2 linked regions of the Larkinella insperata genome follow. The protein of the gene in region 1 interacts with the protein of each later gene in a pairwise test. Links are inferred from orthologs where the notes say so. Each region holds a gene or a part of one and is shown on either strand. Other genes may lie near its edges. The genes, in order: OQ371_RS25275 and OQ371_RS12200.

Region 1 (14,829 bases):
TCTTAAGTCATGCGCTTAGAAAAGAAAGTTATTATCGTTACCGGCAGTTGCACGGGCATCGGAAAGGCCATTGCCAAACGGTGCGTGGCGGAAGGAGGCCGGGTTGTTATACACGGGCTGGAACCCGAGCTGGGTCAGGAGGTCGTGCAGGAACTTGGCCCTGCGAATGCCGTACTGCACATCGAAGACCTGGCAACGGAAGGGGTGGCCGAGCGGCTGGTTGCGGTAGCCGTCAAGGCGTTCGGGCGGCTGGATGCGGTGGTCAACAACGCGGCTTTGGTCCTCTCGTCGAACCTGCACACGACAGATCTGACGTTTTTCCGGCGAATGCTCGACGTAAATACCCTCGCTCCGTTTGCGCTCATCAAAGCCGCCCTGCCGCAGTTGAAACAAAACCGCGGTTGCGTGCTGAACATTGGCTCGGTCAACGGCTGGAGTGGTGAACCCGACCTGATGGCCTACAGTGTGTCAAAAGGTGCCCTGATGACCCTGACCCGCAACCTCGGCGATACGCTTCACCGGGAAGACGGTGTTCGGGTAAACCAGATCAATCCGGGCTGGGTGATTACCGAAAACGAAGCCCGGCGTAAACACGAACAGGGACTGGCCGAAGACTGGTACAAGGATGTCCCCCCGGTTTTTGCTCCGTCCGGCCGGATTTTATGGCCCGCCGAAATTGCCGCGGCCGCCGTCTATTGGCTGGCCGACGAAAGCGGGCCGATTAGCGGACAAATCGTTGATCTGGAACAATATCCGTTTATTGGCCGAAACCCGCCCAAAAACTGACTTTACGCACGGAAAAACGTACGCACGAAAAACTGAATCACGTCAGGAATCGACACGACATTCTCTACACTCAAAAAACACTGGCCCCGCGGCCGGTCTGTTTATACAACATGCCCAAACTAGCTGCTTTTCCCAAAGCCTTTATGCAGGCCCTCTGCAAAGACGGTTCCATGACGGTTTCCGAATGGATTGAACTCGCCGTCCAGCTCGACATCGACGGACTGGAGTGGTACGCCGGTTTTCTCGAAATGGCCGACGAAGCCAACTGGAAACGGTTTCGCCAGCAGGTGGAAAGCCACGGCAAGGTGATTCCGATGATGTGTTGCTCACCGGATTTTACCCACCCCGACCCGGCTTTCCGCGCCAGCGAAATTGCCAAACAGAAACGCTGGATCGACATGACCTACGCGCTGGGTGGTTCGTACTGCCGGGTGTTGTCCGGCCAGCGTCGTCCGGAACTGACCGTTGAGGAAGGTGTTCAACTGGCCGCTGACTCGATTGAAGCGTGTCTGCCCTACGCCCGCGAGCACGGTATTACGCTCATCATCGAGAACCACTACAAAGACGACTTCTGGGAATACCCGGAATTTGCGCAGAAGATGGATGTCTTTTGCCAACTCGTCGACCGGATTCACGACCCGAACTTTGGCGTCAACTACGACCCGAGCAACACGTTTCTGGCGGGCGAAGAGCCCCTGGAACTGCTGGACCGGGTGGTCAACCGCGTTGTGACGATGCACGCCAGCGACCGCTACCTGCTTTCGGGCACCATCGAAGACCTGCGCCGGGAAGAAGGCGGTGCCGTTGGGTACGCAAAACGCCTGAGCCACGGCGAAATTGGCAAAGGGCTTAACGATTATGATGCTATTTTCACCAAACTGAAAGCCGTTGGCTTCGACGGCTGGATCAGCATTGAAGACGGTGTTGACGGCATGGCCCAACTCGAGCGCAGCGTGGCGTTTCTCCGCCGAAAAATGGCCGAATACTGGCCCGCCGTGCCGGTTGACTAACCGTCCGTTTTAAAATCCCCATCGCATGAGCAAGTGGATCTGGTTCCTGCTTTTCTCCGGCGCGCTGAACGTTCGGGCGCAAACCCGGTTGTATGTTTCACCGACCGGAAACGATTCCAGTCCGGGAACGCTGGCGCAACCGATGGCCACCGTCGGGAAGGCGCTGGAAAAAGTAAAAACCGCTTCGCAGCAAACCGTTCAGATTCTCCTGCGGAAAGGCACCTATTATTTACCCGAAACCGTACCGATCAGCCCCGCAACCGTTGGCAACAAAACGCTGACGATCAGCTCCTACGCGACCGAAAAGGTTACCTGGAGTGGTGGTCGCAAGCTCCGGCTTCGCTGGCAGAAATCGGAGCATGGCGTCTGGACGTCCCACGTCGATGGTCCGCCGTTTGAGCAACTTTTTCTGAACGGTAAAAAGCTGGTGCTGGCCCGGTATCCGAATTTTGACGCCCAGGCGCGGGTGTTCAACGGCACGGCGGCCGATGCCCTGAGCGAAGCCCGAATCGGCCGGTGGCAGAATCCGGCAGGCGGTTACATCCACGCTCTGCACCAGGGTGAGTGGGGCGATTTTCATTACCGCATCACCGGCAAATCGGGCGGACAGCTTCAGCTGGATGGCGGCTGGCAGAATAACCGCCCCGCGCCCCTGCACCCCAAAGAACGGTTTGTAGAGAACATTCGGGAAGAACTGGACGCGCCCGGTGAGTGGTTTTACGACCGATCGACCCAACTGCTTTACCTGCTTCCTCCCGCGGGTTTTAATCCCGCCACAGCCACCATCGAGGTATCCCGGCTCAAGTCGCTACTCGAACTGAAGGGCTCACCGGACAAACCGCTGCAACAGGTCACGGTGCGCGGCATCCGGTTTGTGCAGGCCGAACGGACATTTATGGAGCCCTACGAGCCGCTGCTGCGCAGCGACTGGATGATGTACCGGGGAGCCGCTGTCTTTCTGGAAAATACCGAAACGTGCCGCATCGAAGACTGTGAATTTACCGCGCTGGGCGGCAATGCCGTCATGCTGAGTCGTTACAACCGAAAATCGGCGGTCGAAGGCTGCCATTTTCACGACATCGGTGCCAGTGCCATCAGTTTTGTGGGTGATTCGTCGGCGGTTCGTTCGCCCGTGTTTCAGTACGAAAAGTTTGTCCCTTACGGGCAGATGGATTTGAAACCGGGGCCGAAAAACGGTCAGTATCCAACGGAATGTGTGGCGGCAAACAACCTGATTTACCGGATTGGACAACTGGAAAAACAGTCAGCCGGGGTTCAAATTGCGATGGCATCCGGGATTCTTGTCCGGCACAACTCGATTTACCAGGTGCCACGGGCGGGGATCAACATTGGCGATGGAACCTGGGGCGGACATGTGCTGGAATTTAACGACGTGTTCGATACGGTGCTGGAAACCGGCGACCACGGATCGTTCAACTCCTGGGGCCGCGACCGTTTCTGGCACCCGAACCGCAGGACGATGGACAGTCTGGTGGCCGTTCATCCGGAGCTGATTCGGCTGGATGCGCAAAAAACAACGGTTATTCGCAACAACCGGTTTCGCTGCGATCACGGCTGGGACATTGATCTGGACGATGGCAGCAGCAATTACCACATTTACAACAACGTGCTCCTGAACGGCGGGCTAAAATTCCGGGAAGGCTTTTACCGTACGGCCGAAAACAACATCCTGATCAACAATTCATTTCATCCGCACGTCTGGTTTGCCAACAGCGGAGACGTTTTCCGGAAGAACATCGTCATGCGGCCCTATGCACCCATCGGCATCACGGAGTGGGGCAAGGACGTTGATTCCAACCTTTTCCTGGACCAGACAGCCCTGCAAATGGCGCAAAAGGCCGGAACTGACGCGCACAGCGCCTTCGGCGACCCGGCGTTTGTGCAGCCCGAGCGGGGCAACTACCGGGTCAACGCCGGCAGTCCGGCGCTGAAGATCGGATTCGTGAATTTCCCGATGGATCAGTTTGGCGTGCAAAAACCGTCGTTGCGGGTTCTGGCCCGAACGCCCTCACTACCGACGTTGCTGAACAGCCAGTTTGAAGCATCGGTGCAGGAACTGACCTGGCTGGGCGCTTCCATCCGCACCGTGCGCGGCCTGGGCGACCGCTCGGCGTTTGGTTTGCCGGATGAAAAAGGCGTCATTGTCGTGAGCATCCCGAAAGGCAGCCCACTCGAAGCAGCGGGGCTAAAAACCGGCGACGTTATCCGAACGGCAAACCAGGAGGAAACTCCCAACGTCGGGCGACTGATCGCCATTCAGCAGCCAGTCAACTGGACGGGACAGCTGGGCGTAACCGTCATCCGGAATCAGCAGACAATTTCGTTAACTTTGCCGTTGAAGTAACCAGACAAAAACGGTTGCCCTTGCTCTCCCCAACCCTGCAAGGGTGGTGGTGTGTTTGCGGTAAGGATACCGGATTTGGCCGGTTGAGACGCCCTACGGACCTTCCATCTTAACGAAAGTGATGTTGCGCTTCAGCCCTTCCAGCTTCGTTCGCTTCACGGCCGACCGCCGGAAAATTTCCCCGAAAACCTCCTGCGTAATTTCTTCCCAATCACTCTTGCTCAGCTCCTGAAGGGCCGGATTCGGGTCGAAAGCCGGGGTGCGGTGCGGGCGGGCAAACCGGTTCCAGGGGCACACATCCTGGCAAATGTCGCAGCCGAAAATCCAGTTTTCAAACTTGCCTTTTACTTCGTCCGGAATGGCGTCTTTGAGTTCGATAGTGAAGTACGAAATGCATTTGCTGCCGTCCACCACGTACGGTTCCGTGATGGCGTCGGTTGGGCAGGCATCCACGCAACGGGTGCAGGTGCCGCAGTAGTCGGCCATTGGTCCATCGGCTTCCAGCTCCAGGTCCAGAATCATTTCGCCAATAAAAACGAAGCTGCCCATCTCCCGGGTAATCACGTTGGTGTGTTTACCGACCCAGCCCAGACCGCTGCGTTTGGCCCAAACCTTGTCCATCACCGGGGCCGAATCGACAAAAACCCGGCCGTCCACCTCTCCGATTTCCGCCTGAACAGCCGCCAGCAACTCTTTTAATTTATCCTTGATAACAAAGTGATAATCCGTGCCGTACGCGTATTTTGAAATCTTGTAGCCGTCACCCTCCCGGGCGATGGTTTTCTCGGGGTAATAATTCAGCAGAACCGTGACCACCGATTTGGCTCCCTCCACCAGCAGACGAGGATCAAGCCGTTTGTCGAAATGATTGCCCATGTACCCCATCTGCCCGTGCCGATTCTGCCGGAGCCACGCTTCCAGCCGGGGTGCTTCCTCTTCCAGAAATTCGGCTTTGGAAACCCCGCAGAAATCGAAGCCCAGTTCGGCGGCTTTGGCCTTGATGAATTGGGTATGTTTTTTGATCACTTCAACCATAATTCTGTCCTAAACAGCCCGTCGCATTTTTCCTATAAACCCGAACCGAACGTGACACGTTCCTTGTTAGTGGCAAAGTAATCGCCGGGTTTGGCGAATAAAAATGTCATCTTGTCAGTATTCTGAAAATTGGCAGTTAATTTGCTTTTTTTTTAAATCACTATGTGGTGGCGACGAAATACAACCAAGCGTATGGAAAATAAGGAAACTTTGAACACCGAAGAACAGGAAAACGTGCAGCAACCTGACAATACCGTCAACGAACCTACAACCGATTCCCCCGTGGCTGACAATACGTCGGAAGACCCCGCAGCGGAAGCCACTGAAGCTCAGGGTGTAGTTTCTGAATCTGATAAAGTAAGTGGTGAACTGACTGATTTAAAAGATAAATACCTGCGGCTTTACGCCGATTTTGAAAATTTCCGCCGGCGGACCGCCAAAGAAAAAGTAGACCTGATTTCGAACGCGAACGAAGGACTGCTGGTGAAGTTGCTGCCGGTGCTGGACGACTTCGAGCGGGCTCTGAAATCGGCCGACAGCACGTCGGACGCCAATGCCCTGAAAGAAGGCGTCCAGTTGATCTATAATAAATTCTATAAAGTTCTGGAATCCAAAGGAGTCAAATCGATGGAATCAGTCGGCCAGGTTTTTAACCCGGATTTGCACGAAGCCATCACCCAGTTTCCCGCACCCAGCGAAGACCTGAAGGGAAAAGTGATCGACGAAACCGAGAAAGGGTATTTCCTGAACGACAAAGTGATTCGGTTTGCGAAAGTAATTCTGGGCTCCTAACGATGCGATACTGACGATTAGACTGAACGACTGGCCTCCTCCAAATCGTTCGGTCTAATCGTTTTTTCAACCAACTTATACATGGCTACGAAACGAGATTATTACGAAGTATTAGGGGTCGACAAGAACGCTTCGCCGGACGACATCAAGAAGGCGTACCGGAAAATGGCGATCAAATACCACCCCGATAAAAACCCGGACGACCCCAGCGCCGAAGATAAATTCAAGGAAGCCGCCGAAGCCTACGACGTTCTGAGCGATGCGCAGAAAAAAGCCCGCTACGATCAGTTCGGCCACGCGGGCATGGGAGGTGCAGCGGGAGGTGGTCCGTCAATGGACGATATTTTCTCGCAGTTTGGCGATATTTTCGGCGACGAAAGCCCGTTTGGCAGTTTCTTTGGCCGGGCTGGTCAGCAACAGGGTCGGCGCGTTCGGCGTGGGTCGGATCTGCGGATCAAACTGAAGCTGAACCTGCAGGAAGTGGCCAACGGGGTTGAAAAGAAAATCAAAGTAAAGCGGCACGTGGCCTGTACGACCTGTGGCGGCAACGGCTCTAAAAACGGTACGGCGGTAACAACCTGTAACAGCTGTAACGGCACGGGCCAGGTCCGGAAAGTGGTTAATACCATGCTGGGCCAGATGGTTTCTACCAGCACCTGTCCGACCTGTAACGGCGAAGGCAAAATGGTCACCGAACGCTGCGATGTCTGCTTCGGGGAAGGCCGTTTGTTGCAGGAAGACGTTATTCCGATCAAAATTCCGGCGGGGGTTGCCGAAGGCATTCAGCTCTCCGTAACGGGCAAAGGAAACGTTCCTCCGCGCGGGGGTGTGGCCGGCGATCTGCTGATTGTCATTGAAGAAGAGGAAGACGATAACCTGAAGCGCGACGGGAACAACGTCGTTTATGACCTGCACATCAACTTTGTCGATGCGGCTTTGGGAACGTCCGTCGAAGTGCCGACCATTGATGGCCGGGCGCGGATTACACTCGAACCCGGTACGCAGGGGGGCAAGATTCTCCGGTTAAAAGGCAAAGGCATCAAGGAATTGAACGGCTACGGCCGGGGTGATCAACTCATCCACATCAACATCTGGACGCCCAAAACGCTTAATTCCGAGGAGCGTCATATGCTCGAACGGCTGCGAAACTCCCCCAACTTTCAGCCCAAACCCGGAAAAAATGAGAAGGGATTCTTCGATAAAATGAAAGACTTCTTCCACTGATAAGGGATTAAAAACGAATCAGCCCGGCCAATTGGTCGGGCTGATTCGTTTTAGGGCCTGTTCTTCTTCCGGATGGAGTCCAGAGGTTCCTCTTTTCCCTGCGGTACCTGAAATGAATGCAAACGGGTGCCCGAGTTGGGCATCGGTATGGTTCGGCTTTCGTCGTGCTGATGAACGGGCATGTTGGGCTTAAGCGAAGGCTTGGCGTTGGGCATGACATCCACTCGCTGCTCCTCAGGTCTTTTCGGAAGCTCCGGCAAATTTTTCGGCAAACGCAGGGTGTCGGCTGGTGCGCCGACACTTAGTAGCAAATAACACAGCGTCGTTATCATGGCAAGGTTGTTTAAAGTTTCCCGAACTCTACTTGCACGCTACCAACTTATCGTCAGCCAGTCAACGAAAGCCGTTGACTGGCTGACGCATTGACGATCATCCTAACGCATTCAGGTGTTTCTGGAAGATGGCTTCGTATTTCTTCGCCAGAGCCTCCTGCTTTGTTTCCCGGAACGCATTCACAATGGTTTGCAGGTTATACATATCGAAGTTGGCGTCGTTGCCGCCCCCACCGGTTTGTTTGATGTAAGTCAGGCTCTGGTCGGCCCGCGTCGCAATCACATCAGCCATTTCCTGAGCGGTTTTAACGTCACCGACGGTCAGCAGAATCTGAATGTAATTGGTCGAAATCTGGTCGTACGGAATGCTCTTGTCCGGAATTACCTCCAACGAACGGTGCAGTGCTTCCTTCGCCTGGGCGTTTTTACCCTCCCGCATCAACTGATCGGCCAGCCGCAGGAACGCAATCCGGGCCGACACCACCGGCGAGCCGCGGTACGTATCATCGTAGTACGAATTGGGGTTGTTCATTTCCCGCCAGAAGGTTTTCGTCATCATGGTTTTGTACATGACATCCGTATTCACAAAGCCGTCTGACGCCCCCGGAACCTGCACCGGCAGCAACCGGTAGGCGTATCCTTCCAGTTGCATGTGATCTTTCAGGTTCAGGTAGTTCGACTGCCCCAGCGTGGTCGAGAAGTAAACGGGCCGCTGCCAGTTGTTGGTCGCGATGATATCCAGCATGATCAGGTCGGGCTTGTAAATATCCTGCTTGCCGAAATTCCAGACCAGCGTGTCTTTCAGCATCGGCTGAAACTTGGGCGATACAAAACCCTGCTTCTGCACAGCCGCTTTATCAACGGGCAGGAAGAAGGTCGTCGACGGCAGAATGTTGGTCATTTCGCCGGTCGTCAGCGGTACCTGGATAGCCGGATTATTCTGTTTGATCAGCCCGATGTATTCTTTTAGATTGATACCGTTCTTCACGGCCGGGATTTCGTAGAACGGAATCACGTCGTTTTTGCCCTTGTTGAACTGGGCAAACTCCAGCGAAATGGGCAGCGCTTCCGACTCGTACGTCTTGCGCTTCATTTGCTGAATGTACCATTCCGTTCCGAGCAGACTCAGGTTACACACCCGTACGTCGGTCCGGAAGCCTTCCACTTCCTGGACATACCACAACGGGAACGTATCGTTGTCACCGCCGACAAACAGGATGGCGTTCGGGGCGCAGGAATTCAGCAGGTTTTTGGCAAAATCAACGGAATGGTAGCGGTTGGAGCGGTCGTGGTTGTCCCAGCTCTTGGCTCCCATCATCACCGGCACCAGCAGACACAACCCGGACACCAGCCCGACGCGCAGCTTCTCGTTTTTCAAATACGCGGATACGCCATCGATCAGTGCCACGACCCCGAGCCCAATCCAGATCGCGAAGAAGTAGAACGACCCAACGTAGATGTAATCCCGTTCGCGGGGTTCGGAGGGCGGGGAATTCAGGAAGATTTGCAGGGCAATACCGGTGAAGAAAAATAGCAGCCCGACAATCAGCAGGTCCCTCGAGCGCCGGAAATACTGAATAACGATCCCAAACAAGCCCAGCAGGAACGGCAGCATGTAGAAATTATCGCGCGCCTTGTTGTTTTTAATCAGATCCGGAACGCCCTGATCACTCGTCCAGGGCAGCAGGTAACCGGAGCCTTCCTGATCGCCCGCCCGCCCGGCAAAATTCCACATCAGATACCGCCAGTACATATGACCCAGCTGATACTGGAAGAAAAACTGCAGGTTGTCGCCCATGGTCACTTTCCGCGTGGGTTGCCCCGACTGATCGAGCGGAATGTTCAGCATCTGCGAATAAAGCTGCGGGTGGCCGGGCTGGTTGCTGTAAATCCGGGGAAACAGCATTTGCTTATCGCTGTCGTAGACGTACTCCGGCATGTAGTCGAATACTACATATTTGCCATCGCGTTTCTCGTACTGCGGAGACCCTTTTTTCTGATCGACGGGCCGGGAAAAGAACAGCGGACCGTAAGACAGCGAGCGGCTGCCGTATTGTTCGCGTTTCAGGTACGACACAAAATTGATTACATCGCTCGGGTTGTTTTCGTTGATCGGTGTGTTGAAATCCGACCGGATCAGGACCTGAATGTACGATGCGTACCCGATCAGCACGAACGCCAGCCCCAGCAGGGCGGTATTCAGCACCGGGCTGTTTTTGCGGGCCGACCAGATGATTCCGTAGATCAGCGCGCCAAGAAAAATAGCTGCGAAGATGTAAATCCCCGTTGTGTAGGGCATCCCGAGGTTATTCACAAAAAACCGTTCGACGGCGAAAGCGGCCGATGGCAAGCCCGGAATAATACCCGAGTTAATGATACCCAGAATAACCATCCCGACACCGAAAGCGGCCACACCGCCCCAGAGCGACACCTTCTGCGTTTTCTTGAAGTAGTAGATCAGGGCCATCGCGGGCAGCGTCACCAGGTTCAGCAAGTGAACGCCGATGGAAAGACCGATCAGGTAGGCGATGAAAATCAGCCAGCGATTACCGGCAGCTTCATCTTCGATCAGCTCCCAGCGGAATGCCGCCCAAACCACAATGGCCGTAAAAAACGACGACATTCCGTATACCTCGGCTTCAACCGCCGAGAACCAGAACGTGTCCGAAAATGTATACGACAGCGCGCCCACGGCACCCGCGCCCAGCACGGTCCAGGTTTCGGTCTGCGTCAGCTCTCCAAACTGTTTGTTGAGCAGTTTGCGGGCCAGCATGGTAATGGTCCAGAACAGAAACAGGATGGAAAAGGCACTCGCCAGCACCGACATGATATTCACCCAGTAGGCCACCTGGGTGACGTCGCCCAGCGCCAGCAGGGAGAAAAGCCGCCCCAGAAGCAGGAAGAACGGCGCTCCCGGCGGGTGGGGCACCTGAAGTTTATACGCACAGGCAATGAATTCACCACAATCCCAGAAGCTGGCTGTCCGCTCAACCGTTGCCGTGTACGTAAACAAGGCAATAGCAAAAAGCACCCACCCAACGATGTTGTTCAGGCGTTTATACGAAGACTGAGACGCTGGTAAGGGCGTCCCGGAAATAACGTTGGATTCCGTTCCTTTGAAGGTTTGCATTGGGTAACAGCCTTAAGCCGAAATAATTTCTCCAAAATTACGAAAATAAACCCCGCTTAACGCCGGTTTTTGTCGTTAAAGTTTGTTAAAGCGGCCTGAAGAGCTTCGGAAACGCACTAAAAAAGGGTTGTTTTGCGGAGTTGAGCGGAGTAGATCAGAGGTAAGCAGAGGCTCCGCTTCACTCCTTTTATCTCCGCTCAACTCCGCAAAACAACCCTTCAGGCTATCTCAATTAGCTCCTCAAAGCGTTAATCCGCTCCGGCGCAGCATCGCCTGGGGAGACGGCTCACGGCCCCGAAACTTCTTGTAAAGCTCCATCGGTTTTTCCGTACCGCCTTTTTCCAGCACGTTCTTGCGGAATTTATCAGCGGCCTCGCGGTTTGAAAGTCCTTTCTCCCTGAAGAATTCGAATGCATCGGCATCCAGCACTTCCGACCATTTGTAACTGTAATAACCCGCCGAGTAACCACCCGCGAAGATGTGCGAGAACGCCGGGCTAAACGCCGTACCGGGTACTCGCGGGAACAGGTTCACCAGCGAATCCACGTGCGACTCTACCTGCTCAACCGTCTCTCCTTTGGGCGCGTTGCCGTGCCAGTACATATCCACCAGACCGTACCGCAGCTGCGTCAGGTTTGCCATTCCGGCCATGAAATTTTGGCTGGCGCGGATTTTTTCGATCAAGTCGTTTGGAATCACTTCGCCCGTCTCGTAGTGCTTGGCAAACAGTTTCAGGGCTTCCGGGTCGTAGCACCAGTTTTCCATCACTTGCGAGGGCAGCTCTACAAAATCACGGTATACGCTCGTGCCCGACAGGCTTTCGTATTTGCCGTTGGCCAGGATGCCGTGCAGACCGTGTCCAAATTCGTGGAAGAGCGTGGTTACTTCGTTGAACGTCAGCAGCGACGGCTTCGTTTCCGTCGGGCGCGTGAAGTTGCAGACATTGACCACGTGCGGACGAACATTCACGCCGTTTTCCATTTTCTGGCCCTGAATGTCATTCATCCAGGCCCCGCTGCGCTTGCCTTCCCGCGGGAAGTAATCTCCGTAAAAAACCGCCAGAAATTTACCGTCCTGATCGAACACATCGTAGGTTTTCACCTCCGGATTGTAAACGGGAATGTCTTTCCGTTCTTTGAAGGTCAGCCCGTAGAGTTTGTTGGCAATCGTGAAAACGCCCTCGATTACGTTTTCCAGCTTGAAATACGGTTTCAGGATTTCGTCGTCCAGGGCGTATTTTTCTTTTTTTAGTTTTTCGGAATAGTACCCAAAATCCCAGCGCTCAAGTCGTTCGTCTTTGAAGCCGTTTTCTTTGGCGTACCGGGTCAGTTCGGCCAGCTGCTTTTCGGCAACGGGTTTGGCGTAGCCCGCGAGCTCACTTAAAAATTGCTTCACCTTCTCCGGCGAACCGGCCATGCTTTCTTCCAGAATGAAGTCGGCGTGGGTTTTATAGCCCAGCAGTTTGGCGCGGTCGTAGCGCAGTTGCACCATTCTGCCGATCAGTTGCTGGTTGTCGTTTTTATCGCTGTGGAAACCGCGCGAGTTGTACGCGATGAAGAGCTTTTTCCGCAGGTCACGGTTGTCGGCATAGGTCATAAACGGCTGGTAGCTCGGGGCTTGCAGCGTAAATACCCAGCCGGTTTTGCCTTTTTGCTTGGCCGTGGCTTTGGCGGCTTCCCGGGCAAATTCCGGCAGACCAGCCAGATCTTTTTCGTCCGTAATTTCCAGCGTGTATTCGTTCGTCTCGTTCAGCACGTTCTCGCCAAACTGCAACGACGCCTGCGACAGTTCCTTGTTGATGGTCCGGAATTTCTCTTTGTCGGCGGCTTTCAGATTCGCCCCGTTGCGGGCAAAGCTCTTGTATGTTTTTTCGAGCAGCATCCGGTCTTCACCGTCCAGTTTCAATTTGGCCCGCTGGTCGTAGACGGTTTTGATGCGCTTGAAAAGCTGTTCATTCAGCGTAATGTCGTTGCCGTATTCCGTCAGCAAAGGCGACGCTTCCCGGACGATTTTCTGCAACTCGGGGCTGGTTTCGGCACCGTTGAGGTTAAACATCACCGACGACACCCGGCTCACCATCTGTCCGGCGCGTTCGAGGGCCACAACGGTATTTTCAAACGTGGGCGCAGCTGAATTGGTAGCGATGGCATCAATTTCCTGACGGCCCATCGTCATGGCTTCTTTCAGAGCCGGCAGGTAATACTCATTCTTAATCTGGTCAAAAGGCACCGTTTCGTGCGGTGTCTTGAACGGTTGCAATAACGGATTAACACTCATTTTTGCTTTTTCTGGAGAGGGCTGGGCGTGTAGCGCCGGGCTTAGAGCCGCCAGCAGCACAGCCGTGTGGGTCATTTGTCGAAGTGTAAACATTTTAGTTTGCTCATAGGGTTTCCCGCAGTTTACAAAAATAAGAGAAAATGCAGAAACCCGCTTCCGATGGGTGGAAATTAGGCCAGGCTACTGGCAATCAGTTTTTCAGCCTTTACCGAACACATCCCGTCGTTCAACGTTTAGGTTTTCTGGTACGACCCGACACCCCACCATGAACGGAACGTTAAATCAAACACCGTCGTAGAGGAGTCCGCCGGGATGCTGTATCTTGCGCGTAATTTTTACTGATTCCCATGCACACCGATTTTTCGCCCCCACTGACCCGCGCCCAGGAGTCCCGCCTGGCCATCGAACGGCTTTACATCACCATGCGTCACCTGTTCAACCGGGGGTTTTACAAACCGTCGGGCGTATCGGGCGAAGAAATCCGGCAGGCGCTGCTGACGCTCCGGCCCGAAATTTACGGCTCGGTCAACGATCCGCAGCGGGTTGAACTCGACGGCCTGGTTTACGTCATGGACCGCCTGCCGAAAGGCATCGAAGCCTGCCGGGTCATTACGCTGGTATCGCGCGAAGGGTTTGAGCATTCGCGGTTTCCGGTGCTGGTGCCCGCCAAACGCCGTCGGAACTGTTACCGGGTCGATCAGGAACAAATGGTGATTGAAGTCACAAATGGCCGCTCCGAGATTTACGACATCCTGACGCACCTGACGTTTATGTTCATGGAAGCCGACAAAATCCGGCAAAACGTTTTTCTGGAACGCGGCAACAAACTCCGGGAATGGGAAAAGCTCGAAGCCATCATCCAGTCGGGCGGCACGGTGAAGGAAGAGGAACGCGAACTGGCCCTGATGTACCTGAGTTCGATTCTGGGCCGGACGTTCGAGGAAACCCAGCAGGCTTTCTACCGGTTTGCCGAAAACGCGGGCACCAACAGCGGTCTGTTCCAGATCGTGTACGGATTGGGCCGGACGTCGGTGCGGGAAATTCAGGAGAAGAACGTCGACCGCGAAATCAATTTCACCCCGATGCTGCGCGATCGTGTCGGGCAGCACCTGTACGGCGAACGGTGGGCCAACCGAATCAAGCAGTTTATTCTGGAAAACGGCTGGCAATCCCGCCCCATTCACATCATCAGCGCCAACCCGCACAGCGTCGTCAACTGCCTCTACGCTCCGGCGGCCCTGTCCGAATCCACCTCCTGGGACAACCTGTTTGACCTGGCCTACAAACTCAGCCAGCCCGCTCAGCAGGAACTCCGCCAGCAGGTTACCGACTACTCCAGCGCCCACGGCTTGCACGAACTGGAGGACCCGGGCGGCACCAACCTGCTCGTCCAGCTGATCGACACGGCCCGGCTCGACGCCAAACACCTGTCGAAAGAATTGGCGCACGATCCGAAACTCATCAAATCCACCCAGCCGCTTCTGCTGGTGATGGACTATGCCTTTGGCGAACAGGCCTTCGAAACCATGGACGAACTGCTGAAGCCCTACGACGGCGACAACCCCTACGCGCTGAATGTGGCCTCCATCTCGATCATGGGCAAAGCCGGTATCCTGACCGGCGATAAAGGCGACCTGATGATCCCAAATTCGCATATTTTTGAAGGCACGGCCGACAATTACCCGCTGGACAACGACTTCACCAAAGCCGATTTTGACGGTTTCGGCATCGATGTTTACGAAGGAGCCATGATTACGGTGCTGGGAACGTCCCTCCAGAACAAAGACATTCTGTCGTATTTCAAAAACTCCTCCTGGAACGCCGTAGGGCTGGAAATGGAAGGTGCGCATTACCAGAAAGCCATCCAGTCGCACGCCA
Region 2 (14,704 bases), 3.3 Mb from region 1 along the record:
CCCCGAGAAGTCGCAGTAAATCTGAATACTGAAGGCCAGTGTTGCCACAAGCAGGGTCAGCCCGTTGTGCTGCGTTGGATTGTTGTAGGCATGACCGACAATCTCGGCCATCCGGTCGGCAATGACAACTTTCTTGAAAAACCCGAATGCCATCTGCATCAATCCGGCTTTCAGGTTCTCGAAATCGTACTGAAAGTACGTATGAAACTGGTGCAGCACGTTCTGCGGCCGTTCGATCGGACCGGCCACCAACTGCGGGTAAAACATCACGTACAACGCGTAAATGCCAAAATGCCGCTCGGCTTTTTGGTTGCCACGGTATACCTCAATGGTGTAACTCATGGCCTGAAACGTGTGAAACGACAGGCCAATGGGCAGAATATCCAGCCTGTCAATCAGTTCAAACGAAGTAGCGGTAGGTTGCCCGAAAAACAGCAGGACTTTGTTTAGCAGCCGAACATCCAGTGAATTGATCCGTTGCGCAATACCGTTCAGGTTTAATTGTTCGAGCAGCCCGACGATACTTTCGTTGAAAAATCCAAAATATTTAAAAAACGCCAGGATGCCGATATTGGAAAGTAAACTGATGATCAGCAGCCATTTTCGCGAGGGTCCGGGTTGCGTCCGCTCCAGCCAGATTCCGGCAAAGTAGTCGATTACGATGGTCAGAAACAGGATCAGGATGTACGCCGGTTTGAAGACCATGTAGAAGTAACAACTGGCCACCAACAGCAACACCCAGCGCCCGCGCCACGGCAAACTGTAATACGTCAGCGTTACAACGACAAAAAACAATAAGAACTGAAGCGAATTAAACAGCATCCCTACGAGAATTAAGAGGCAGGACGGGGCCGCCCGGGCGGTTAAGAAGTAAGAGTCAAGAATTGAGCGTCAGTGATTCGTCAGCTAACGCTCAACTCTTAACTCGTCACTCTTCTCTACAATTGACGTTCTTTTTTTCGGATGATCTCGCGAACGATGTATAACGGACGGCCTTTGCTCTGGAAGAAAATTCGAAGCACGTATTCTCCGATTAGTCCTAAACCGATCAATTGAATACCGCCGAAAAGGATGATGGTAAACAGCAAAGCCGTAAAACCCTGCGGTACGCCCCCGAAGAAATACTTTTTGATGAGCGTCTGAATGAGATACAAAATAGCGACGCCAATGGATAACATCCCCAGGTTGGTGACAAATTTGATCGGAAATTCGCTGAAGTTAAAAATGCCGTTGTAGGCCAGCCGCCGGAGCATTTTAAACGTGTATTTCGCTTCACCGGCCACGCGGGCGTCGCGCTCGTATTCCACGCCAATTTGCTTGAAACCGATCCAGGAGCGCATTCCACGGATAAAACGGCTTTCCTCCGGCATCTGATTCAGGACGTTGGCAACCCGCCGACTGATCAGCGAGAAATCGCCACTGTCGAGCGGAATGTCGACGTAGGAAATGGATTTCATGAAGCGGTAGAACAGAAAATAGGCCGTTCGCTTGAAGAAGCCTTCTTTCCGTTTCTTCCGAACCGCGTACACTACGTCGTAGCCCTCCTGGAATTTAGCGTAAAATTCGGTCAGCAGTTCGGGGGGGTCCTGTAAGTCACCGTCAATGATAAACAGGGCTTCGGTTCCTTTGGCAGCGGCCATTCCGGCCGTCAGGGCTATCTGGTGGCCGTAATTCCGGGCCAGAAAAACGCACTGGTACCGCTCGTCGGTCAGCGCCAGCTGCTGCATGAGCAACGCCGTATTATCACGGCTGCCATCGTCAATCAGGACAACTTCAATCGAAAGCGGAGAACTGTCCATCAGGGCATTCAACCGCGCAACTAGGTGTGGAAACGACTCTCGTTCGTTGTAAAGCGGAGCGACAATCGAGATGAGTGGTTCAGACAAAGCGTATCAAGTTAAAAAGGACGCACAAAATTACACTATTGCGTTCATTTACCGAACGTTTAAGGTTTGATTCGAATACCGTATGTCAACGGCCTCGTTTGTATCCACCAGAATACCAACCTGATAGATATCCGGATGCAGGAATGATTTGAGCACCCGGGCGCTGAGGTTGGGCATCCGGCGTCGCAGGTAGAAATGTTTCGGAGCATACAGGTTGTCAGCTGGAAACAGGTAGGTATGACGCGCCGATTTCACAACCACGCAGGCATCCCGGATTCCGGCGGGCAACGACCAGTTTTCGGTCACCACCCGAAACTCGGCTTCCGATTCCTGAACCATCAGGTGCAAAGCCGGATCAGCGGGCGGAGCCGGGTTCAGCAATTGCTGTTCGTAGGGGGCGTAAAACGTATGCTGCGGGTATGCGTAAAAGCCCTCGCCTGTGGCCTTGTCCATCCACCGTTTGATTGCAGCCGCGTACTCCGATCCTGCAATGGCCCCAAAACCCAGATCATTGTGTTTCTGGTTAAAAACCGACGTCTGACGGATGGTCTTCTGGGCAGCCAGCATCGGCAGGTGATGAAAATACATGATAGACCAGACCAGGCTTCCCAGCACAATGCCGCTCGTCATCCATTTTTTCAGCCGCTGCGGATCCCGAAATTCACTTAAACCATCCAGATAGAGCAGGATAACCAGCAGAGCCGGGTAAAGCATGTAGTTGCTGATCAGCATGACATCGTAGCCAAACCGGGGCCGCAGGACCGCCACTACCACGGCATTAACCAGCAGAAAGCCATAGGCTCCGACGAAAAAATACCGTCGGTGGTTCAGGTTTTTGTCCACCGGTTTCTGGCTCGGTTGCCACAAACTGTGGAACATCGTTGTTCTGAACAACCAGAACAGCAGGGCCACGCACGCTATACCGGCCAGTGTTGGCAGGATGCTCCGGGGAACGATTCCGAGCATCGGGAAAAAATCAAACAGCCCGCCCAGGAAGGTAAAAAAGCCAAAAATGACCAGATGCGGGTGTTGCAGAAAAAACGAGAAGCTGCTTTCGTTGCCCTGCAAATTGGCAAAATCGTGGAAATAAAGCAGGATGACTACTCCGCCCAGCCCGGCCCAGACGACCAGCCGCCAGCCATAATTCACGCCTTCCAGTCGCCACTGCACCAGCAACACACCCAGCCCGGCCACCCAGCCGAACAGGCCGTTGCTCATGGAAAAAGACGCCAGCACCTGCAACAGAATAGCCCCGACGAAACGCCAGATCGACCGGTTCGGATTGCCCAGCAGGTACATCGCCCACAAAATCAGCATGGTAACGGCCAGGTGCTGCAGGGCCGTGATGGCCCAGAAGCTGGTCAGGCGGTATTGAAGCTGGAACAGCATCAGCGACACCGGCAAAAAGGCCAGCAACGGCAACCGCATGGAGCGAAAAACTCGGTATAAAACCAGCCAGATCGCTACGGTACAGCCAAAGGCTACGAAAATCAGCCACCGGAAATTGAGCAGGCCGGTTAGTTTGTAGAAAAACAGGGTGCTCAGTTTGGCAAACAGAATGCGGTGTTCGTTGTTGGGTACCAGCAGCCAGTGCATCTTTTCGGAAAGCGAGTCGGCGCGGGTATAATTGATGAGAAACCCGAAAAACGACTCCAGATCGTCCATCCAGGGAATGTTGTCGACAAACAGCAGCACCAGCGCCAGAAAACAAACCACCGGAAAGGCGACCAGCAAAGGAGAAATTTTCCGAAACGGGGGTGAAATTGAAATCATGGCTGGCTCGTGACTTGGCGTGGTGCAGGTTGAGCATCGGCCGACGTGACCGATGCAGCGCTTAATTTGACGCCTTTTCGGTAAAAATAACCAGCCCAGCAGCTATTAAACAGATCGCCCGATTGATAACTGAGGTCGTTTAGCACCAGCGAAGCCGGTAAAACCGTCAACGGCGGCACGGCTACGGTATCGCTCCGGCTGCTGGCCATCAGTTGGTAGCGTTCCTTCATTTGCTGATCATACTCTTTGGCTCTGCCCGAACGAAGGTCATCATAGGTAAGCCGCAGGTTGGCATTTTGGTAGCTCACCCACCCCAGCAGAATCGCAACGATCGCAACCGTCGGCCACTGATAACCGGTAACAATCGACCAGTTGCTGATCTGCGGCCGGAAAACCCGGACCCAAACCGTCAGCATGTAAAACCAGCCGACAATCCAGACCAGGTTAACGACATTGAGCAACCGCGCAACCGGCGGAACGCCCACCGCCCAGAAGTGCAGGAACGTCAGGACAAACAGCAAACCCAGATAGAAGCCCAGCGCCAGCCACCAGTAAATCGAAAAGTAGGAACGCGCCGGGCTGCGACTGTCGGTCAGGCGGTAGGCCACCGGTAAAAAGAGCACGGACAATATCAAAATTGACGATTTCAGCAACTGATCGCGGAAGTAGACCGAACCGAACTTTACCGCTTCAATGGCCGAAAACAGGAAATCCTGGCTTAAACCGTTGCCCCCCATCCGAATAGCGTTGCCCGGTGCCTGTACGAGGGCGTAGCTGCATAAACCGGCCCAGATCAGCAACAGGATCAGCGGGACCGGAACGGTTCGGCGGTAAATCAGGCTGACCAGCACCCAGAACCCCAGAAAGGAAAGCATCACGACCATCCACGTTTCGCTGGAGCCAATGATGCACAGAATCAGAATGGCTTCCAGCACCAGCAAGAGGCTTTTCCAGCCGGTGCGCTGCCGATCGTGCGCAATGAACACGCTGAGCAGAAAAAGCAGCAGCACGCTGGCCAGCGAATAGCCCGCCATGCCGGTATACCAGTAAAAAAATTCGACAATGGAGCGCAACTGAGTGATAAACAGGAAGCAGGCCCCGGATGCAATGGCAACCTGTCCGGCGGTGCTAATGACCCGCTGGCCAACTTGGTGAATTAGGGTAAAGAAGCCCGTCCAGAGCAAACCGAGCAGCATAATCGGAAAAACCGCGTAGGCACCAAACGACCGCCAGATGATCGGGCTGGTGTGGACAATAAAATTGTGGAAATAGCGACCTGTCCAGCCATCGTAATAGAATTTCTGGGATTGCCAGACCCCGAAACGCATGACGGTATAGGCGAAACAATAATCATCAACCACCGACGGATGATTGTAAAAAGCCAGCAGAACCAAGGGAGTTGCCACCACCAACAGGCAGCTAATGAGCAGGAAGAAAAGAATTTTATTGGGCGTAATCAGTTGATTCATCAGCTCCGAAATTCGTTACTAAAACCGCCATCGACGCTTTGTAACCCTTTGTTATTGAATCGGATAAATTTTCTTTTTATCCATTTTTCGCTGCCAGACCGGATACACCAGCACCGCAATCAGAATCACGACGGTGCCCGCGTAGAAGCCAGTGGTCATCCGTTCGCGGTCGCCAAAAAACAGCCAGGCCAGCGCAATTCCGTATACCGGCTCCAGGTTGACGGTCAGGTTTACCGCAAAGGCCGAAAACTTGCGCATCAGCCAAACCGAAGCCGAATAGGCGTAGACCGTACAGACAAACGCCAGGATCGCGATCCAGAGCCAGTCGGTTGGCTGGGGCCACAACGATGACGGCTTTTCCAAACCAAACGCCAAATATAACCCCAGAAACAGCAGGGAACCACCAAAAGCCCCCGACATTTCGTAAAAGGTGATGGTCATGGGCGGATACCGCCGGGTAAACTGGCTGTTGACAATCGTGAAAACGGCCGCCAGCATGGCCGAGAAGACCGCCATCAGCAAGCCGGTCGCCCGATCAATCTCAAACCGAAAGATCATGTACAACCCCGCCATCACAATGATACCAAGCACCACTTCGATCAGCCGCAGCCGACGCCGGACCACCAGTGGCTCCAGCAGACTGGTCCACAGCGAACCGGTTGCCATACCGGCCAGACAAACCGATGCGTTGGCAACCCGGGCCGCCCCGAAGAACAAAGCCCAATGCAGGGCCATCACGACGCCCGTTGCCAGGAGTTTCCACCGATCGGACGGTGATACCGCCACCATTTTCTTCTGAACCACTAGCAGCACGCCCAACCCAATGGCCGCCAGCAACGTCCGGTAGACCACCAGCGTCAGGGCCGATACGGAAATCAACAGCCCCAGAATGGCCGTGAAGCCCCAGATCAGAACCAGAAAATGCAGATGCAGGTAATCGGTAAGTGTCGGACGGTTCATACGGGGCTACGGACCAGCCTCATAGGCTTTAGTCCGGTTAACGACTTCTGGGTCACTGTTGGACGAAAAAACATTTGCGGGCTTTACGCCGGTACGCTATCGCGGAATGGTATGGTACAAAATCAGCCCGATGCCGGTAAACACGATATTGGGTAGCCAGACGGCCACAATCGGATTCAGGTTACCCGCTTCGGCAATGCCTTTGGCCAGCATGAAAAACAGCAGGTAGACAAACGCCAGAATAAAACCCAGCGCGACCTGCCAGCCGACCCCCCGACGGCTTTTCCGGGCCGACATGATGACGCCAATGGCGGTCAGAATCAGAATGGCAAAGGGACGCGTTTGCCGTGAGTACTTTTCCAGCAAATACGTCTCTACCCCATCGGCACCCCGACTGCTGAGCAGGGCAATGTAATTGTCGAGTTCGGGGAAGGTGAAGGTTTCAAAAAGACTGAAATCGCTGTCGAAATCCGACGGGTAAAGATTCAGCAGGGTATCTATTTTCTCGCCGTGCGTCAACGTTTCCTGCAAACCGTTAATTTTCCGGAGATTGTAATTGTAAACCGTCCACTTTTTCTTGTTGGGGCTCCACTCGATGCGTTCACCCGCCAGTTTTTGCAGCAGTTGGTTGCCTTTCACTTCTTCCAGCGTGAATTTATAACCCGTATTGCTTTGGTTATTATAGCTTTCCAGGTAGGCATAAACGTTGGGCGCTACCTTAATGTGAATATTCCGGCCCGAATAGGTGTAGGGGTCTTTGGTGTATTTCAGCTCAAAAGCGATACGGGTCTGGTTGGCTTTCGGCACCACCCAACCGACCAGAAAATACGTGGCAACGCTCAGGATCAGGGCCCCCATCGCGTACGGAACCATCAGCCGCACAAAGCTGATACCGCTGCTCAGGATGGCGATAATTTCGGATTTGGCCGCCAGCCGCGAGGTCATGAATACGGTGGCAATAAACACCATCAGCGGACTGATGTAGTTGGCCCAGTACGGTATGAAGTTGAGGTAATAATCAAAGATGATCTTGTCGCCGGGAGCATTGTGCTTGTAGAAATCGTCCACCTTTTCGGTGTAGTCGACGACGCAGACCACCAGCACGATGACCATCACAACAAAGAAATACGTCAGCAAAAACCGTTTTAAAATATACCAATCAAGGAGTTTCATGAAAGCTTGCGGGAGTCGTTCCGGGTTTAACTGACAAGCAGATTCCGGGCCACTTCGTTACTGACAAATAACGTTTTTTCCTGGTTAATCTGTACAGAGACGGATTTATCAAAAGCGTTAACATCCTGCACCCGCACCCGGCAGCCCAGATTCAGGCCGGTCTTGTCGAGGTGTTGCAGAAATTCCGGGGAGTGTTCCAGCACACCCATGACCTGCACCTCCGTTCCGACGCCAACGTCCGAAAGTTTGGAGTATTCAACGTTCGGCATTTGGCCCGCCGGGCTGGGAATTGGGTCGCCGTGGGGGTCAAACTGCGGGTACCCCAGAAAGGCATCCAGTTTTTCAACCAGTTCTTCCGAGCGAATGTGCTCCAGTTCTTCGGCCATTTCGTGGACTTCGTCCCAGCCAAAACCCAGCTTTTCGGCCAGAAATACCTCCCAGATCCGGTGCCGCCGAATGACTTTCAGCGCCAGTCGTTCACCCTCCTCCGTCAGCCGGACACCCTGATACTTTTTGTAATGAATCAGTTGTTTGTCGGCCAGCTTCCGCAGCATATCCGATACCGAAGCGGCCTTGGTAGCCGTCATTTCGGCCAGTGAATTGGTTGTAACCTCTCCCTCCTGCCGGGCCGCCAGGTAATAGATGGTTTTTAAATAATTTTCTTCCGTGAATGAATGCATAGGCTCAGGACAGACCAACAATCCATCCATTCTCTACTGAATACTTAATACACTTACCACCAGATTGATAGATGATTCACCAACCTTAACCTTCGGACAAATTTAGGTTTTTATTACCGTTCAAAAAATTTTTAGACTAGTCTAAATTTTTATTTAGAAACATTTGATACATTTGTTGCGTTAATGAAGGTGGAAAGCAAATAGCAGTCTAACGCTATGATTACGGATAAAAATACCCCCATAATGGCACAGGGATGGAAGTCTGAAAATCTATCGAAATCGTTACCCGAAGTTCACGCCAGCATTCCCGTCCCGGAGAACGGTTCTTTTTTCAAACGGTTGCTGGCTTTTGCCGGTCCCGGCCTGATGATTGCCGTTGGATATATGGACCCCGGTAACTGGGCTACTGACATTGCCGGTGGTTCGCGCTTCGGCTACACGCTGTTGTCGGTTATTCTGATTTCCAATTTATTTGCCATGCTCCTGCAGCACCTTTCGCTCAAGCTGGGTATTGCAACGGGGCGCGATCTGGCGCAGGCCTGCCGCGATCACTTCAGCCGCCCGGTGGCGGTCGTGCTCTGGGTTCTGTGCGAAATTGCCATTGCCGCCTGCGACCTGGCCGAAGTGATTGGCTCGGCCCTGGCGCTGAATCTGCTCTTCGGTATTCCGCTGTCCGTTGGGGTCTGCATTACGGCCCTGGACGTTTTACTACTATTGTATTTGCAACACAAAGGATTCCGCTGGCTGGAAAGCATCGTAGCCGCCCTGATCTTCGTTATCCTGCTGTGTTTTGGGTATGAAATAATTGTGGCCCGGCCCGATATTTCCGCCATCTTTGGTGGCCTGATTCCGCAGAAAGAAGTGGTCACCAATCCCGGTATGCTCTACATCGCCATCGGTATTCTGGGCGCTACCGTGATGCCGCATAATCTCTACCTGCATTCCAGCATTGTCCAAACCCGTGATTTCGCCCGCACCGAGTCGGGTCGCCGGAACGCCATCCGGTTTGCCACCATCGACTCGACCTTGTCGCTGTTCATGGCGTTTTTCATCAATGCCGCCATTCTGATCTTGTCGGCTGCGGCTTTTCACACGTCAGGCAACCATCAGGTCGCCGACATCACCGATGCGCACCGCCTGCTTGATCCGCTGCTGGGTGCCACGCTGGCTAGTGTGCTGTTTGCCGTGGCGCTGCTGGCTTCGGGGCAAAATTCAACGCTGACCGGTACGCTGGCCGGGCAGATCGTTATGGAAGGGTTTCTGAACATCCGGCTCAAACCGTGGATTCGCCGGCTGGTAACCCGTTTGATTGCCATTGTTCCGGCCCTGGTGGTCACCATTCTGTACGGCGAACGCGGCACTTCCGAATTGCTGGTTTTCAGCCAGGTGATTCTTTCGGTGCAATTGAGCTTCGCCGTCGTACCGCTGGTGATGTTTACGAGCGATAAGTTAAAAATGGGTGCTTTTGTCAATCCCCGCTGGATGATCATTCTGAGCTGGGCCGTCGCCGGGCTGATTATCGGGCTGAATCTGGTATTGCTGGCCGGAACTTTATAGACAGTTTTGTGGAAATTCTGGTGATTTAACCAGACGAAAATCGTTAAACGAAAGGAGAAGTTGAATCCGCTAAAGGCCACAAAGCCTTTTTCCGGATCAATCTTCTCCTTTCTCCTTTTTTTAACGTTATCTTTAAGCCGGATTTCACCGGCTGAACCTGAGTTAGCACGGCTTCTACGCTCTATGGAAGATAAAAAACACCTGGACAAGGTAACCGCAGCGGGTTTGCTGGTTGCGCTGGGTATTATCTACGGCGATATTGGTACTTCGCCACTTTACGTACTCCGGGCTGTTGTCGGCAGCGATCAACCAATTCAGGAAGATATCGTTAGAGGAGCCCTGTCCTGTATTTTCTGGACCATTACCTTACAAACTACAGTCAAGTATGTGATTCTGGTTCTGCGGGCCGATAACCGGGGGGAAGGGGGCACGTTTGCGCTCTACGCACTGGTCCGGCGGCACGCCCGTTGGCTGACCATTCCGGCCATTATCGGGGGGAGTTCACTGCTGGCCGATAGCATCATTACGCCACCAATTTCGGTTTCTTCCGCCATTGAAGGGCTTCGGATTATCTACCCCGACATTCCCACGGTTCCCATCGTCATTGGCATTCTCGCGTTCCTGTTTCTGATTCAGACGTTTGGTACCAGCGTAGTCGGAACGGCGTTCGGCCCCATCATGCTTCTATGGTTTACCATGCTCGGTGTGCTGGGAGCGATCCATATCGTCGATGATTTATCCATTCTACAGGCCGTCAATCCTTACTACGTCTATCATTTCCTGAACGACTACCCCGGAGCGTTCTGGCTGCTGGGTGCGGTTTTTCTTTCGACTACCGGAGCCGAAGCCCTGTACGCCGATATGGGGCACACCGGCCGGGGTAACATCCGGGTGAGCTGGATGTTCGTAAAGGCCTGTTTGCTCCTGAATTATTTTGGCCAGGGCGCTTTCATTGAGGGTCTGGCGGGCGAAAAGCTGGGCGAGCGCAACCCGTTTTACAGCTTAATGCCCGAATGGTTTCTGTTTGCCGGTATCGTCATTGCCACTGCAGCCACGGTTATTGCGAGCCAGGCCATGATTACGGGAGCGTTCACGCTGATTAGTGAAGCCATCCGGCTTAATTTCTGGCCGAAGGTCCGGCTTCGTTACCCCACCAATAAGAAAGGGCAATTGTACGTTCCCAGCATCAACTGGCTGCTTTTTGCGGGTTGTATCGGGGTGGTGCTTTATTTTCAGGAGTCGTCGCGGATGGAAGCGGCTTACGGGCTGGCCATTACGCTGACCATGCTAATGACGACGGTTCTGTTCAGCTACTACATGTACTCCCACAAGTTCAACGCGTGGTTTGTGCTGTTTTTTCTGATCTTTTACCTGTTTGTCGAAGCCAGCTTCCTGGTGGCCAACCTGGCTAAATTCACCCACGGCGGCTGGGTGTCAGTCCTGATTGCCGGGCTGATGGCCGGTATTATGATTGTCTGGCTGAACGCGAGCCGAATCAAGCTACGGTTGACGGAATACGTCAAAATTGACCAATACATCCAGCCGTTCAAGGAACTCAGCCGCGACATCAGCATCCCGAAATACGCCACGCACCTGGTGTTCATGAGCAACGCAGCCCGGGCGGCCGAAATCGAGTCCAAAATCATTTATTCGATCTTCCAGAAACGGCCCAAGCGGGCGGATATCTACTGGTTCATCCACGTTGATACCACCGACGATCCGTACACGATGGAATACAAGGTAAACACCATTGCTTCCGACGACGTCTATAAAGTCACGTTTCGGCTGGGCTTCCGCATTGAGCAGCGCATCAACCTCTTCTTCCGCAAGGTCATTGAAGACATGGTGAAAAATAAGGAGGTAGACATCACCAGCCGCTACGAGTCGCTCAGCCGCCAGAATGTAATCGGTGACTTCCGGTTTGTGGTGCTGGAGAAATTTCTCTCCTACGAAAACGATCTTCCATTTCGGGAGCGGTTTGTGATGGATATTTACTTCTACGTGAAAAACTTCACGACGCCCGAAGACCGCTGGTTCGGCCTCGATACCAGTGCCGTCAAGATCGAAAAAGTGCCGCTGGTGATTCGCCCGGTTGGCAACGTCAAACTCAAACGAATCGATACTTAATATCCATACGTTAGCTGTCAACGGTTTTAATTTTGCCGAACCGTGGATTGACCGCTAATTAACTTTTACCTGAATGAAAATACTGATCACTGGCGGAGCCGGTTTTGTTGGCTCCTCACTGGCTTTATCCCTCAAAAGCAACTATCCACAGTACGAAATTTTTGTTCTCGACAACCTGAAGCGCAAAGGCTCCGAACTGAACGTGGCCCGTCTGACCAAAGCCGGGATTCAGTTTGTGCACGGCGACATCCGGAACAAGGAAGATTTCGACCCCATTCCGCCCGTTGATACCCTGATTGAAGCCTCCGCCGAACCGTCGGTGCTGGCGGGCCTGACCGGAACGCCCGACTACCTGATGAACACCAACCTGTTCGGTACGGTCAACTGCCTGAACTTTGCGCTCAAATCCAAAGCCAACGTTATCTTCTTATCCACGAGCCGGGTTTATCCGATCAAAACCATCGAAACGCTGAATTTCGATGAATACGACACCCGGTTTGTCCTTTCCGACACCCAACCCGTACCGGGCGTTTCGTCCAAAGGCATTGCCGAAAATTTCCCGCTCGACGGCGCCCGTTCGCTCTACGGCACCACCAAGCTGGCGTCGGAGCTGATCATTCAGGAATACAACGAATTTTTTGGTCTGAAAACCGTCATCAACCGGTGCGGAGTGATTACCGGCCCGTGGCAAATGGGCAAGGTGGATCAAGGCGTGATGGTGCTCTGGATTGCCAAGCACTATTTTGAGCAGCAACTGGCGTACATCGGCTACGGCGGCACCGGCAAACAAACCCGCGATATGCTCCACATCGCCGATCTCTACCGCTTGATCGACTGGGAGTTGCACAACATCGACCAGGTTAACGGCGAGATCTTGAACGCGGGCGGAGGCAATGAAAGCAGCGCGTCGTTGCAGGAGTTGACCAAAATCTGCCAGGAAGTAACCGGAAAGACCATCCCGATCAACAGCGTAGCCGAAAACCGGGCCGCCGACATCCGGCTTTACATTACCGACAACACCAAGGTAACCAAACTGACGGGCTGGAAACCGGAGCTGGGCATCAAAGAAATTGTTTCCGACATCGCGCAGTGGCTCGACGAAAACCGGGCGGCTCTCGAACCCATTCTAAAGTAAAATCAAAAAGGCGGGTCAATGATCCGCCTTTTTCAATCCCTTTATTTCACCGCAGCCAAAACCCGCTTGATGAACTCGTCCGGGCTGCCGTCGTGCCACCGCCAGACGATTACCAGGTCGTGCTCCGGGTCAATCCAGATCGTGTTGGAACCCGCGCCGATGGCCGCAAAACTGCTTGTCGGGGCGCTGGGCCAGGCTTTCTTTTCGGTGTTGAGCCACCACAGATAACCGTAGTCCGGGCCAACGGGGCCGCGTTGGACGGCGGCTTTAAACCAGTTTGCCGAAACCAGTTGCTTTTCCCGCCAGCGGCCATTCCGTAACGCCAGGTACCCAAACCGGGCTTCGTCGCGGGTGCTGATCCAGAGACCACCGCCCCAGCGCGTTCCGCCACTGATCGATGACATCATTTTTCCGTCGATAGCCACCCGCGCGTTGGGATAACCCACGTATTGCCACGTATTCGACGCGCCAATCGGGTCCATTATTTCGTCTTTCAGCACGTTGGGCAACGGTTTTTTCCACAAACGCAGCAGCGACAGCGCCATCCGGTTGATTCGCACGTCATTGTATTCGTAAAAGGTACCGGGCGGCTGCAAGGCCCGTGGTTTTCGTTCCCCTCTGCCGTAAGCTTCCTTGCCGACGAAATCGTGCTTTTTATCCCACAGTTCCCCCTCCCACTCGCTCGTCTGCCGCAGGTGGTGCTCCCAGGTAATGTTCCGGTTTTGCTCCGAATCGTAGCCGCCGTCCTGGATGTAGTTCGCTACCGGGTCGTGAACATCCTTGATCAGCCCCCGGTCGATGGTCAGCCCGGCCAGGGTAGCGAGCACACTCTTGGCGACACTGTACGTGGGGTCGGGCCGGTCGGTTTCGCCCCATTCGGCCACGATATAGCCGTGCCGGAGAATCAGGCCGTTGGTTTGGGCGCGATCCGACGGTACGGGTCCCAACAAGGTTCCGAAAATTTCCTCCTGCGTTGAAAAGTCGCGGGGCATTTGCGTGGTTTCCCGTTGCCGGGCAAACGAAACGGCCTGCTGGAGCAGGGCCGCATCCATCCCAACGTCTTCCGGTTTGTGGTGTTCCCAGGCATCGCCAGCCGCCGGAAAGTAGTCGGTGGCTCGGTTGGTGGTCCGCTGGGCAGGTCGCTGACAGGCGGCCGTCAGGAAGAAAAAAGCGAATGCAACAAGTTTAAAACGATTCATGCGGTTGGGGCAAACGGCTCGCCCGGGAGATAACTACGTTGATTTGGGCAAATTAATAGAAACGAAAGAAAACAAGCGGCACAGGTAAGCAATAAACCGCCCATTTACCGCACAATTTGCTTTAGTCACCGTAATAGTGTTATATTGACCAGAGTATACACTCAAACTACGGTATTTTAACTTGAAATTCTCAGACTTTGGCTTCGATGACCGGTTGATGGAAGGCATCGACGCCATGAATTACGATACACCCACACTGGTTCAGGAACAGGTCATTCCGCTTATTTTGGCAGGCAAGGACTTAATCGTCTCCGCGCAGACCGGGACGGGAAAAACGGCCTCCTACCTGCTGCCCATTCTTCACAAAATTACGACCAGCGGAACCGACGACCACATCAAGGCGCTCGTCATTGTGCCCACCCGCGAACTGGCGATCCAGATTGCCCAGAACCTCGAAGGGTTCTCTTATTTTACATCCGTCAGTTCCATTGCGGTATACGGCGGGGGCGACGGCGCATCCTACAGCACGGAACGGCAGGCGCTTTCGGGCGGAGCCGACATTGTGATTTGTACGCCGGGGCGGATGATCAGCCACCTGAACATGGGTTACGCCAAAATCGAGCATCTGCAATACCTCGTGCTCGACGAAGCCGACCGGATGCTCGACATGGGCTTTTACGGCGACATTATCAAAATCATTTCCTTTTTGCCAACTCATCGGCAGAGCCTGTTGCTGTCGGCTACA

Evidence for each region.
Region 2: the proteins of OQ371_RS25275 (region 1) and OQ371_RS12200 interact in binary tests that used the Escherichia coli proteins (3 or more experiments, as listed by UniProt). The link is inferred for Larkinella insperata from one-to-one orthologs.

What each region holds. Positions count from the first base shown.
Region 1 is NZ_CP110973.1:6,264,854-6,279,682, forward strand. The notes cover bases 4,199-7,188. They hold OQ371_RS25275 (nucleotide exchange factor GrpE), read left to right. Parts: upstream 4,199-5,388; coding sequence 5,389-5,988; downstream 5,989-7,188. Other genes in these bases: queG (tRNA epoxyqueuosine(34) reductase QueG), read right to left, coding at 4,255-5,196; dnaJ (molecular chaperone DnaJ), read left to right, coding at 6,070-7,188. Also shown: OQ371_RS25255 (SDR family NAD(P)-dependent oxidoreductase), read left to right, coding at 10-786; OQ371_RS25260 (sugar phosphate isomerase/epimerase family protein), read left to right, coding at 897-1,796; OQ371_RS25265 (PDZ domain-containing protein), read left to right, coding at 1,822-4,161; more of dnaJ, read left to right, coding at 7,189-7,212; OQ371_RS25285 (hypothetical protein), read right to left, coding at 7,263-7,544; OQ371_RS25290 (glycosyltransferase family 117 protein), read right to left, coding at 7,642-10,674; OQ371_RS25295 (M3 family metallopeptidase), read right to left, coding at 10,915-13,044; OQ371_RS25300 (DUF6909 family protein), read left to right, coding at 13,299-14,829. UniProt on the Escherichia coli protein: Participates actively in the response to hyperosmotic and heat shock by preventing the aggregation of stress-denatured proteins, in association with DnaK and GrpE. It is the nucleotide exchange factor for DnaK and may function as a thermosensor.
Region 2 is NZ_CP110973.1:3,003,344-3,018,047, reverse strand. The notes cover bases 7,477-10,341. They hold OQ371_RS12200 (Nramp family divalent metal transporter), read left to right. Parts: upstream 7,477-8,184; coding sequence 8,185-9,498; downstream 9,499-10,341. Other genes in these bases: OQ371_RS12195 (KUP/HAK/KT family potassium transporter), read left to right, coding at 9,682-10,341; OQ371_RS12205 (metal-dependent transcriptional regulator), read right to left, coding at 7,477-7,941. In the rest of the region: OQ371_RS12235 (MBOAT family O-acyltransferase), read right to left, coding at 1-822; OQ371_RS12230 (glycosyltransferase family 2 protein), read right to left, coding at 939-1,886; OQ371_RS12225 (hypothetical protein), read right to left, coding at 1,935-3,659; OQ371_RS12220 (hypothetical protein), read right to left, coding at 3,656-5,128; OQ371_RS12215 (DMT family transporter), read right to left, coding at 5,180-6,088; OQ371_RS12210 (LptF/LptG family permease), read right to left, coding at 6,185-7,261; more of OQ371_RS12205, read right to left, coding at 7,288-7,476; more of OQ371_RS12195, read left to right, coding at 10,342-11,625; OQ371_RS12190 (NAD-dependent epimerase/dehydratase family protein), read left to right, coding at 11,699-12,760; OQ371_RS12185 (serine hydrolase domain-containing protein), read right to left, coding at 12,802-13,959; OQ371_RS12180 (DEAD/DEAH box helicase), read left to right, coding at 14,141-14,704. UniProt on the Escherichia coli protein: H(+)-stimulated, divalent metal cation uptake system. Involved in manganese and iron uptake. Can also transport cadmium, cobalt, zinc and to a lesser extent nickel and copper. Involved in response to reactive oxygen.